DNA from 4 places in the Methylophilus sp. DW102 genome. Region 1 is predicted to be linked to each of the others. Evidence: predicted binding sites of a transcription regulator. Region 1 holds the regulator's gene; each other region holds the start of a gene.
The links. The regulator sigma-54, encoded in region 1, starts transcription at its own class of promoters, with help from an activator protein. The targets are predictions, from matches to a motif close to TGGCACNNTTCCTGCT.

Region 1 (3,132 bases):
CAAGGCAAAGAGTAAGCATAAAGATGGAAACCATGGCAGCAGATCAGAACCATTTGCAGGTTAACCGCCTGAAAAAAACCTATCAGGGCCGTACCGTGGTCAAAAACACGACGCTTGAGTTACGCAGTGGCGAAGTGATCGGCTTGCTGGGTCCCAACGGGGCAGGCAAAACCACCAGCTTTTACATGATTGTCGGGTTGGTTGCGCTGGATGAAGGCAACATTACGCTGAATGGCGCCGACGTGAGCCGCGCGCCCATGCATGAGCGCGCGCGCATGGGCCTGGCTTATCTGCCCCAAGAAGCATCCATTTTCCGCAAGCTCAGCGTAACCGACAACATACTCGCCATTCTTGAAACCCGTCCCTATACGGAAGAGCAGCGTGAGGCGAGGCTTGAGTCCTTGCTGGATCAATTGCATATCCAGCACATCCGCAACAGTCAGGCCGTCAGCTTGTCTGGCGGCGAACGTCGACGCGTTGAAATTGCGCGCTGCCTGGCCACTGACCCTAAATTTATTTTGCTGGATGAACCGTTCGCCGGGATTGATCCGATTGCGGTGATCGAAATCCAGAAAATCATCCGCTACCTGAGCAGTCAGAATATTGGTATTTTAATCACCGACCACAATGTGCGCGAAACGCTGGATATCTGTGACCGCGCTTATATTGTCAATGAAGGCGCTGTGTTTGCAGCAGGCACGCCCGATGAAATCATTCAGAATGAAGGTGTGCGTGAAGTGTATCTGGGCAAGAATTTTAGGCTGTAATCCGTCATGAAACAGAACCTGCAATTACGTATTTCGCAAAATCTGGCGCTGACGCCGCAGCTGCAGCAATCGATCCGTTTGCTGCAACTTTCCACGCTGGAACTGAACCAGGAACTGGAAACCATCCTGCAGGAAAACCCGTTACTGGAAATGTCAGACGGTGAAGAAGGCGAGTTTGAAGATAACACACCGCCTCCCCCCACTGTAGAAGCTGAGCCGACAGATGCCAGCTCGTTTGACATGGCAACGCAGCAAGAGATCACCGCACCGGCAGAAAGTCTGCGTGAAGACTTGCACGATGAGCTGGGCGGGAGCGAGAGCGACCTGCCCAATTTAAACGAGGAATTCACGCCGCCAGAGTTTGAAGATGATTATGAAGAGTTTGGCAGCACCAGCAACTGGGACGAAGCCGGACGCAATCATCAGGAAGACGAAGACAGTGACTTTTCCAGACAGGAAACCACCAGCATCAGTTTGCGCGAGCATCTGATTGATCAGATACAACTGGCACATTTATCGCAACGTGACATGAGCCTGGTCAAACTGCTACTGGATAGCATCACTGATGATGGCTATCTGGAGCAAGATCTGCAGGAGATTGTGGAGCACTTGCCACTCGAACTTGAGGTCGAGCTGCTGGAACTGGAAACCGCCCTCAAGCTGATCCAGAATCTGGACCCTGTAGGCGTAGGTGCGCGCGATTTACGCGAGTGCCTGCTCTTGCAACTGACGCGTTTGCCGCAAGAAACGCCACACTTGCAAACCGCCATTGCCATTGCCAAAGACCACCTGGCGCTGCTGGCCAACAAAGACTTTGTCAAACTGCGCAAGGTGCTTGGTTGCGATGAAGCGGTACTCAAGGCGGCGCAGCACCTGATCCGCCAGCAAAACCCCAGACCCGGCAGCGAGTTTTCCAGCTTTAGTCACGATCACTTTATCCAGCACGATGTGGTGGTTAAAAAAATCAAGGGCATTTGGGTCGCCTCTTTAAATGATGGCGTGATCCCCAAACTGCGCATCAACCAGATGTATGCGGACATCCTCAAGCGCAACCGCGAGAGTTCAGGCCAATACCTGCAAAGCCAGATGCAGGAAGCCAAGTGGATGATTAAAAATATCCAGCAGCGCTTCTCGACCATTTTGCGCGTGTCACAAGCCATTGTAGATCGCCAGCGCAACTTCTTTGAACATGGTGAAATTGCCATGCGGCCACTGGTGCTGCGTGAAATCGCCGAAGAACTCGACTTGCATGAAAGCACAGTTTCCCGCGTCACCACGCATAAGTATATGCTCACACCGCGTGGCGTCTATGAACTCAAATACTTCTTTGGCAGCTCGGTGGCCACAGATGCAGGCGGCTCCTGCTCTGCCACCGCTATCCGCGCCTTGATCAAGCAAATGGTGGCCGAAGAAAACCCGAAAAAGCCTTTGTCGGACAACCAGATCACCGACACACTGGCACAACAAGGTATCGTCGTTGCCCGCCGTACCATAGCCAAATATCGCGAGTCCCTGAATATTCCGCCCGCGAACTTGCGCAAAACGCTCTAAACAAAAAAGGCCGCAGATGCGGCCTTTTTTGTTTCTCAGCTCAAATCACCTGATTGTGATCTTGGCAAATTTACGTTTACCCACCTGTGCGATCACTGTCACACCTTTAGTCAAAGGCAGATTCTTATCATCCACCTTGACGCTGTCGAGCTTGACGCCTCCTTGCTGCACTGCGCGCATGGCTTCACTGGTGCTTTCAACCAAGCCCGCCTGTTTTAACAATTGGCTAATGCCGATGCTCTCGCCTTCAATGGTCACTTCAACTTCGGGCACGTCATCCGGGATGCCGCCTTTGGCACGGGTCTGGAAGTCCTGCAAGGCTTTTTCAGCCGCGGCTTGACCATGGAAACGCGCCACAATTTCTTGGGCAAAGCCGACCTTGATATTGCGGGGGTTTGCGCCACTGGCGACTTGCGCCTTCCATTCGGCAATGGTTTCCAGCGTCGCAAAAGAGAGCAAATCAATATAGCGCCACATCAGTTCATCTGAAATCGACATGATCTTGGCAAAAATAGTCTCTGGCGCCTCGCTAATGCCAATGTAGTTACCGAGTGATTTAGACATTTTATTGACGCCATCCAACCCTTCCAGCAACGGCATCATCAGCACACATTGCTGCGACTGGCCGGCCTGCTTTTGCAACTCACGCCCCATGAGCAGGTTAAACTTCTGGTCGGTACCACCGAGCTCAAGATCCGCTTGCAGGGCGACCGAATCATATCCTTGCAGTAACGGGTACAGAAACTCGTGAATCGCAATCGGTTGATTACCCTTGAAGCGTTTGGAGAAGTCATCGCGCTCCAGCATGCGGGCC
Region 2 (3,132 bases), 140 kb from region 1:
TTTGCGGCCAGGGCCGTCTGGTGATGTTTGAGAATGTCATTGACCAGCCCACAGCCATCAGTATTGTCGCCCTGAATTTGCGTTTGGCCAAAACTGAGGGTGTTCACTGCCCCAGCCGCCTGCGCGCGTTCAGATAAAGTCTGGCTTAAGTCATAGGCTTCAAATTTGAATGGCACCGTGACATTTGCACCCACATACCCTTGCTGCTGCAATTGCTGCACCGTGGACGCAAAGCCATCCAGAGGTGCCAACACCTTTTCGTAAACAATCGTCTTGCCAAATTGCAGCGCAAATGCCTGGTGAATCAACGGCGATTTGCTATGTGCTATCGGGTGGCCAATGACTGCGTATTTTTCAACCGACATAGCAAGATCACCTAGTTGGACCAGGGCAAGCCTGCATGTTTCCAGCCATTGATCAGGGTTCTTTGCTTGGCCTCATTCGCTTCGCCTTCAAAGCCTTCGAGCATGTTATAGGCGTTGGGATATCCGAGTTTTTGCGCCAGCAAGGCAGCATTATGGCTGCGGCCACCCGTGCGGCACATAAATACGACGGTGCGCGCAGGATCAACCAGCGCCTGTAGCTGATCGGCAAACTCAGGATTGGCAATCATGCCTGGATAAAACGCCCATTCCAGATGGGCCGCCATCGGCACGCGCCCAACCAACTCCAACTCGGCACGTGAGCGCACATCCACCAACACCGCATTTTGATCTTGGCTAATCAGCGCATACGCCTCCTGGGGCGTCATCGCGCCGGCATACGGCAAACCATTTTGCTGAGCACGCTGAGCGGCTTGTTGCAAGATTTTCTCAACACTTTCCAAAGGACACCTTCGTTCTTTTAATAAGCTAGTCAAACCGCGAGTATACCTGTGAAAGTTACGCAAGCGCATGGAGCACCATTTTTGTGCTCAATTTGTTGCTGAGCACCTTTTTGGTGCGCATTGATTTTGCTTTTTTATGTCAGATATCTCATATCCATGCAAAATGCCTGTTTTTGGGTGGCATGCTTCCTGCTACTATTACATCCTAAGATTCAATGGAATTCGTAAACTAAAAATTCCACATATCTATTTGTTTTGCTAGTTTGTGTTTTTATATTTGCTCACGTTCCGGGACATCCGCAACATGTCCCTTTTTTGCGTGCGCAAGTTGAATCATTTTAGATCTTGATCACTGAGGAGAATGTAATGTCCGTTGCAAACGTAATGAAACTGGTTGCGGAAAACGACATCAAATTTGTTGATTTCCGTTTTACCGACACCAGAGGTAAAGAGCAGCACGTGACCGTGCCAGTGTCTGCCTTCGACGAAGATAAATTTACCGAAGGTCACGCCTTTGATGGTTCTTCCATTGCTGGCTGGAAAGGCATTCAAGCCTCTGACATGCAATTGATGCCTGATGCAAGCACCGCATTCATCGATCCATTTTTTGACGAACCAACCTTGGTTCTGACCTGCGACGTAGTAGACCCTACTGATGGTAAAGGCTATGACCGTGACCCACGCTCCCTGGCAAAACGCGCTGAAGCCTACCTGAAATCCAGCGGCCTGGGTGACACTGCTTATTTTGGTCCAGAGCCAGAGTTCTTCATTTTTGACAGCGTACAATGGGATGCCACCATGGGTGGTAGCTTTGTGAAAATCAACTCCGAAGAGGCCGCTTGGTCCTCAGGTGAAAAATTCGAGGGCGGCAACACTGGCCACCGTCCAGGCGTTAAAGGCGGCTACTTCCCAGTGCCTCCTGTCGATTCATTGCATGACATCCGCTCTGCCATGGTCATGACCTTAGAAGAACTGGGCGTGCCTGTTGAAGTGCACCACCACGAAGTGGCAACAGCCGGTCAATGTGAAATCGGTACTAAGTTTGCGACCTTGGTACAACGTGCTGACTGGACACAAATCCTGAAATACGTAGTGACTAACACAGCCCATGCTTATGGTAAAACAGCCACATTTATGCCAAAACCAATGTTTGGCGATAACGGCTCTGGTATGCACGTTCACCAATCCGTTTGGAAAGATGGTAAAAACCTGTTTGCAGGCAATGGTTATGCTGGCCTGAGCGATTTCGCTCTGTACTACATCGGCGGCATCATCAAGCATGCGCGCGCACTGAATGCGATTACCAACCCAGGTACTAACTCCTACAAGCGCTTGGTACCGCACTACGAAGCACCAGTGAAATTGGCTTACTCCGCTAAAAACCGTTCTGCTGCGATTCGTATTCCATTTGTGCATTCAGACAAAGCACGCCGTGTTGAAGCGCGCTTCCCAGACCCGATTGCTAACCCATACTTGGCTTTCTCAGCCCTGTTGATGGCTGGTCTGGATGGCGTTCAGAACAAGATTCACCCAGGTGAACCAGCGACTAAAGACTTGTACCATCTGCCACCAGAAGAAGATGCATTGATCCCAACGGTATGTTCATCTCTGGAACAAGCATTGGAGTATCTGGATAAAGACCGCGAGTTCTTAACACGCGGCGGCGTTTTCTCAGACGACTGGATTGATGCATACATTGCATTGAAAATGGAAGAAGTCACTAAACTGCGCCAAACACCACACCCAGTGGAATTTGGTCTGTACTACTCTTGCTAGTCACAAGAGCACGCACTAAAACAGGGCAGCCCAGGCTGCCCTGTTTTTTTATGTACGCGCTGTTCCGTCAACGTTTTTAGGCGAGCAGACGTTGATACCCTCAACGATCTACTCTAAACTATTGCCATGAAAAGATTTTTTTACATTTGCACCTTCGCGCTCATGTGCAACCAAAGCTGGGCAGATATTTACAAATATACCGACAGTAACGGCGTCACCACCTATACCAATATCAAACCCGAAGGCAAAAACAAGGCAGAGCTCATTATTAGTGGGCCCAGAACCGCAGAGCCTCCACCCCCTGCCAGAGAGAAAAAAGCCAATGTCAAAACACCCTCTCCGGCCGATTTTCCCAAAGTCGATAATCAGACACAAAATCAACGCGACCAAAAGCGGCGAGAGCTATTAATGAACGAGCTTTCTCAAGAAAAACAAGCACTTGAGAATGCTCGCCTGTTATATGAAGAAGCCCAGAACACGCCAGAAGTCTACAGAGGCGCGAATGGCAAAACGTTTAGAAACGTCGCCAA
Region 3 (3,132 bases), 110 kb from region 1:
GCCTGAATCAGTTGCTGCGAGCGTTTGAACTGTTCGCCGCAATCGCAGCGCTGTGAGCCAAACACATCCCCGGTCAGGCATTCAGAGTGCACGCGGGTCAGCACTCTGGCTTGACCGCTGACCTCGCCGAGCACCAGTGCGATCTGCTCCCGCCCGCTGTGCATATCAACAAACGCGTGTAAACGGTACTGCCCATATTCTGTTGGTAAGTGAGCACTGGCTTTCCAGCGCAGGCTGCCACTTTCGATGGCCGCTGTTTGCAAAGAGGCAAGCTTATTTAAGCGCATTGATCGCTCCCATTTTAATCAGCTTGGCGCGCAACACATTGCGGCTCAAGCCCAGCAGCTTGGCGGTTTGCACCTGATTATGGTGGCAATGCTGATAGGCGGCACGTACCAGCGTGTCTTCCACATAGTCATAAAGCTGCGCTTTGCCCGTTTCAAACAACTGCTGCAGCGACGCCTCCAGCGAGTCAGTATCTGCTTCGCTGGGCAAGGCCTGCAAGGCGGCTTTGGGGCGGTGTAGCGAGATTGAGGACAAATGTAAATCCTCACTGCGCACCACATTGTTGCGGCAAATCAGCAAGGAGTGATGAATCACATTTTCGAGTTCGCGGATATTGCCTGGCCAACTATGCTGCAATAATTTTTGCTTGGCCGAGTCATCGAGGCGGATGGTGGCGTAGCCCAACCGCCGTGTATATTCGCCAACAAAATAATCTGCCAGTGGCAAAATATCGCCGGGCCGGTTACGCAGGGTTGGCAGCTCCAGGTGCGCAACGCGTAAACGGTAGAATAAATCCTCCCTGAAGTTACCAGCCAGCACGGCCTCCTCCAGGCGTACGTTGGTCGCTGCAATCAGCCGCACATCAATCGGGGTTGGTTTGCGCGCGCCTAGCCGTACGACCTCGCGCTCTTGTAGTACACGTAACAGCTTCACCTGGAGACTCAGCGGCAAATCACCGATCTCATCCAGAAACAGCGTGCCGCCATTGGCCTCTTCAAACCAGCCGGCTTTGGCGGTGACCGCCCCGGTAAACGCGCCTTTTTCATGGCCGAACAATTCACTTTCGACCAGTGTTTCCGAGAACGCCCCGCAATTCACCGCGACAAATGGTTTGGATTTTCGGTAACTCAAGGCATGCACATGGCGGGCAATCAACTCCTTGCCCGTGCCGGTTTCGCCAATGATCAAGACGTTGGCGTCACTGGGGGCAATTTGCTTGATGCGATTAAGCAAGGCGATCGACTTCGGATCTTCAAACACCTGCGCGGTCGCTCGAATCGAGGTCGACATGGCCCGCGAGTTCGGCATGGTTAACAGACGCTGTTGCTCAAACTGCGTGTCGTGTTCAGTCGCATAAAAATCGTTTGCTAATAGATTTGCCATCGTGAGGATCTCACTGTCTTTCCATAGAGTTAAGCCCAGATACAGTAATCCAGGCTGCAATTTCGTGCCAATAAGTAATGGCGCTATTCATATTCTTTAAAGTTATAAATAAATCTCTCATTAGAAATAATGATTTAATTACCCGTCTGAATTAGCAGAATGCATGCCAATCAGGCCGAGGTCGTGCTACCGCAGGCATGAGATGACGGGTTAAAACAATAAATGCCATAAAATCATGGGGTTAAGAAAAGGAGGGCTTGTGGTTGCTTATTGCTGCGTGAGGTATGCAAATGGCACTGCTCTACATCCGCCTGCTGAAATCGATGCAGGGTGCTGCAAACGCAGCAGAACTGCTGAACAAGTTGCTGATTTTGCAGCAATCAAAAAAATAATTTTTTTAAGTAATTGAATTACAAGTCTTTTATTTGTGGCATGGACTTTGCACTTTTCAAGCTGTTATTTCTGTTGAATGGGTTGTAAAGGGTAGTCGATGCAAATATTCTGGTTTTTACCCACGCATGGCGATCAACGGTATCTTGGCAGCAGCCAGGGCGCCAGACCGGCCACGTTTTCTTATCTTAAACAGATTGCCCAGGCGGCTGACCGGCTGGGCTATGGCGGTGTGCTGGTGCCGTCTGGCCGCTCTTGCGAAGATGCCTGGGTCATTTCTTCGGCGCTGATCAATGAAACCAGCCAGCTCAAGTTTTTAGTCGCCACGCGCCCAGGGTTTATTTCACCGGTGGTGTCGGCGCGCATGGCCTCGACGCTGGACCGTATCTCGGGCGGGCGGCTGCTGATTAATGTGGTGGCGGGCGGCGACCCTGCCGAACAGCAGGCCGAGGGCAGCTTTCTCGATCATGATGCTCGTTATGCGGAGGCTGAGGAATTTTTGACCATTTGGCGCAAAGTCCTGAGCGAGCAGCGCGTGGATTTTGAGGGCGATTATTTAAGCGTCAAGGGAGCCAGCTTACCAACTGGTAGCCTGCAAAAACCTTACCCGCCACTCTTTATCGGCGGCGCTTCCGAGGCCGCCATCAAACTCAGTAGCGAGCATATTGATGTGCATTTAACCTGGGGTGAACCGCCTGCCGCCGTGGCCGAGAAAATCAAGGTCATCCGCGCGGCTGCGGCAGCCAAAGGCCGCCATATCCGGTTTGGCATCCGCTTGCATGTGATTGTGCGTGAAACCAGCGAGCAAGCCTGGCAAGCCGCAGACACACTCATTTCGCAGGTCACTGATGACACGATCGCGGCAGCACAGGCTGCAGTGGCCAACTTTGATTCTGTCGCACAAAAACGCATGACGGCTTTGCATCATGGCCGCCGTGACCAGCTCGAAGTCTCGCCTAATCTGTGGGCTGGTGTCGGCCTGGTGCGCGGCGGTGCCGGCACTGCGCTGGTGGGCAATCCGCAAGAAGTGGCTGACCGCATTAAAGAGTATCAGGCGCTGGGCATTGATTATTTTATTTTCTCAGGCTACCCACATCTGGAGGAGGCTTACCGTGTCGCTGAATTATTGTTCCCGCTTTTGCCGCTACAGCAACAGGCCCCGCAGGAGGTCAGCATTACGACCAATCTCACCGGCCCGTTTGGCGCAGCCCAATCTGTTAAGCATGCTGCGTAGGGGGGAAGATGACATTGGCTCTGAATTTACGCCCGCCCGCCGCTGAAGCGGAGCATGGCATTGTGTTTCACGGCACACCGCAACAGCGCGCCGATCAACTTTGCGACTATTTGGCACTC
Region 4 (3,132 bases), 660 kb from region 1:
AAGGCACGGTCACCAATTCGGAGCGCCGCATCACGCGCGTGCAGCCAGCCGCCCCCAAGCCGGGTGAAGCCCGTCATGACTGGGAGGCAGTGGTCGACTTTGCCCACCGTTTGGCACAAAAACTGGGTAAACCAGACACCCTGTTTAACTACCCGAATACCGAAACCATTTTTAACGAGCACCGTGAAAGCACGCGTGGCCGCGACCTTGATATCACTGGCTTGAGTTACCAGATTCTGGAAACCCGCGGGCCACAACAATGGCCGTTTAAATCGGGCGCCAGCCAGGGCGAAGCCCGCTTGTACACAGATGGCGTGTTCCAGAAACCGGGCGGTAAGGCGCATTTTGTCAGCGCGGTGTACAAGCCGACCGCCGACAAGCCGGACGCGCGCCATCCCTTCCGCCTGCTGACCGGCCGCCTGCGCGACCAGTGGCATGGCATGAGCCGCACCGGCACGCTGGCGCAGCTTTACAACCATGTCGAAGAGCCAGTAGTTTCCATGCATGCCGATGACATGCAACGTCGCCAGATCAGCGAGGGCGACATCGTTAAATTGAGTAACAAGCGCGGTGAGTTAATCATCAAGGTACAGCAATCAGACGAAGTCAAACCGGCCGAGCTGTTTATCCCCATGCACTGGGGCAGCCAGTTTATGCACGGCTTGGGCGTGAATGTGTTGATGCCACCGGCTTTTGATAAAACCTCCAAGCAACCGGAACTCAAGCACACGGCAGTCAAGATCGAAAAGTTGAGCTTGCCCTGGCAAATGACGGTGATGCGCAGCTGCAACGACCTGCACTTGCTCGCCAACATCCGCGCGCTATTGGTGGCCTTTGATTACGCCACCGTGGGACTGTATGGCCGTGGCAACGGCATGCTGATGCTGCGCGCGGCGCACCACGCTGCCCCGGATAGCCAGCTGATCGCCCGGCTGGATCATTTGCTTGGCATGGTCGAAGATGCGCCCATGCTACGGCTGGATGATGTCAAACGCGGCATCAGTAAACGCATTCTGGTCGAGCAAGGCCAGGTCAGCGCGGTGCGCCTGATTGGTGAAATGCTGGCCGCAGACTGGCTCAAGCAAGTCATGCTTGAAGGCCAGTTCACCGATGAATTGCGCAAATGGGCACTGGCGCCGCTGGCGGCCCCACCCACCGGACAAAAATCACGCGGCAAGATCGTCTGTAACTGCCTGGATGTCTCAGAAAACGAGATTATCGAGACCTGTCAAATGGGAGCGGATTTACCGACGCTGCAAGCCAAGCTGAAATGTGGCACCAGTTGCGGCTCCTGCGTGCCGGAACTCAAGCGGCTGGTCAAACTGCATGGCAAAACCCATGCGGGATAAGGACATCACGCGCGCACCTGAATGCAGTTGATCGCCTGTCTGCACAGGATTGCGCCAAGGATGGTGCAATCCTGTGCACATGCCTCATTAGCGTGCACCAGACCAATGGCAGATGGATCGTACGGTGCCCGCAAGCTCAAATATACACGCAATATCTCAGATAAAACACATCAGGAACAATAACTTAGCATAAATCCTGATTCATCTGCGCCTCCATCCTGGCGGTTGGCATGCCAATTGCTTTTTTATCACAAAGTGGCGTTTTATCATGCCATTTTTAAATCAGAGATTTTCCATCGTCGGCAAATCTCATACTGGACAACGGCGTCCATAGCTTGTTTCGCAGGATTGCAATGTGCAATCGCGGCATAGGCTATGGACGCCGTTTTTGTTTTTAGGCTTTGAGTTTGATAACGCAATGCTCGCAACTGACATGAAAAACATCGTGACACTGCCTGCTTGCATCTGATTAGGAATACAAGATGAATCAACACACACGCATCCTCGTCGTCGGCAACGGCATGGTGGGTCATTACTTTGTGCAAGAACTGGTGAAACATCACCCTGACCTGGCCGCCGCCAACCTGCAAGTCACCGTGCTGGGCGAAGAACCACGCCCGGCTTATGACCGCGTGCACCTCTCCAGTTTTTTCTCGGGCAGCACGGCGGAAGACCTGTCGCTGGTCGAGCCTGGATTTTATGACCGGCCGGGCCTGACGTTGCGCCTCAATGCCCGCGTCAGCCATATAGACCGCCACCAGCATACCGTGACACTGACAGACGACACGATCTTGGCCTACGATAAGCTGGTACTGGCGACTGGCTCTTATCCATTCGTCCCTGCTGTCGCCGGGCGTGACCGGGAGAACTGTTTTGTCTACCGCACCATTGAAGACCTCGAAGCCATGACGGCAGCAGGCAAAACCGCCAAGAGCGGTGTCGTTGTTGGCGGTGGCCTGCTGGGCCTGGAATGCGCCAAGGCCTTGAAAGACATGGGCCTGGAAACCCATGTGGTTGAATTTGCGCCCCGTTTGATGGCAGTGCAAGTAGACGAAGCAGGCGGCAAAGTGCTGCGCAGCAAAATTGAGGAGCTGGGTGTACACGTGCACACCAGCCGCAATACCACGGCGATTGTCGATGGTGCAACGGCACGTCACCGTATGGTGTTCTTTGATGACACCTGGCTGGAAACCGACATGATCGTATTCTCTGCCGGTATCCGTCCACGCGATGAACTGGCACGTGAATCCGGCCTGGCCATCGGTGCCCGTGGCGGTATCGCCATTGATAACTTCTCCCGCTCCAGTGACCACAATATCTACGCCATCGGCGAATGCGCCAGCTGGAACGACGAGATGTTTGGCCTGGTTGCGCCTGGCTATGACATGGCCCGCACTGCCTGCGCACACCTGCTGGGTGAAACATCGACCACATTCCAGGGCGCAGACATGAGCACCAAGCTCAAACTGATGGGTGTGGATGTCGCCAGCGTGGGCGATGCGCATGGCAAAACCCATGGTTGCCGCAGCTACCAGTACACCGATGAGGTGCGCAATATCTACAAAAAAATCGTCGTCAGTGAAGATGGCAAAAAACTGCTGGGCGCCGTGCTGATTGGCAATGCCGATGAATACGGCACGCTGCAACAGATGACCGTCAACGACATGCCGCTGCCGGAAAATCCTGAATTCCTGATTCTGCCAGCCAGTGATGGCAAGGAAAAACCTGGCCTGGGCGTGGATGCCCTGCCGGATACCGCGGTGCTGTGTTCTTGTAATAACGT

Region 2: glnA (type I glutamate--ammonia ligase) is a predicted target of sigma-54. The motif match lies at 1,005-1,020, and genes of this name have one in related genera.
Region 3: ssuD (FMNH2-dependent alkanesulfonate monooxygenase) is a predicted target of sigma-54. The motif match lies at 1,829-1,844, and genes of this name have one in related genera.
Region 4: nirB (nitrite reductase large subunit NirB) is a predicted target of sigma-54. The motif match lies at 1,535-1,550, and genes of this name have one in related genera.

The regions. Positions count from the first base shown of each region.
Region 1 covers NZ_AP029023.1:261,271-264,402, reverse strand. Annotated here, with positions in the region: gene lptA (lipopolysaccharide transport periplasmic protein LptA) at 1-15, shown strand, start outside; gene lptB (LPS export ABC transporter ATP-binding protein) at 24-767, shown strand; gene AACH41_RS01185 (RNA polymerase factor sigma-54) at 774-2,318, shown strand; gene tyrS (tyrosine--tRNA ligase) at 2,364-3,132, opposite strand, start outside.
Region 2 covers NZ_AP029023.1:121,240-124,371, reverse strand. Annotated here, with positions in the region: gene aroE (shikimate dehydrogenase) at 1-365, opposite strand, end outside; gene AACH41_RS00560 (rhodanese-like domain-containing protein) at 377-826, opposite strand; gene glnA (type I glutamate--ammonia ligase) at 1,193-2,602, shown strand; gene AACH41_RS00550 (DUF4124 domain-containing protein) at 2,729-3,132, shown strand, end outside.
Region 3 covers NZ_AP029023.1:147,409-150,540, forward strand. Annotated here, with positions in the region: gene ribA (GTP cyclohydrolase II) at 1-287, opposite strand, end outside; gene AACH41_RS00665 (sigma-54 dependent transcriptional regulator) at 274-1,314, opposite strand; gene ssuD (FMNH2-dependent alkanesulfonate monooxygenase) at 1,880-3,013, shown strand; gene AACH41_RS00675 (acyl-CoA dehydrogenase family protein) at 3,022-3,132, shown strand, end outside.
Region 4 covers NZ_AP029023.1:919,266-922,397, reverse strand. Annotated here, with positions in the region: gene AACH41_RS04380 (molybdopterin-dependent oxidoreductase) at 1-1,349, shown strand, start outside; gene nirB (nitrite reductase large subunit NirB) at 1,832-3,132, shown strand, end outside.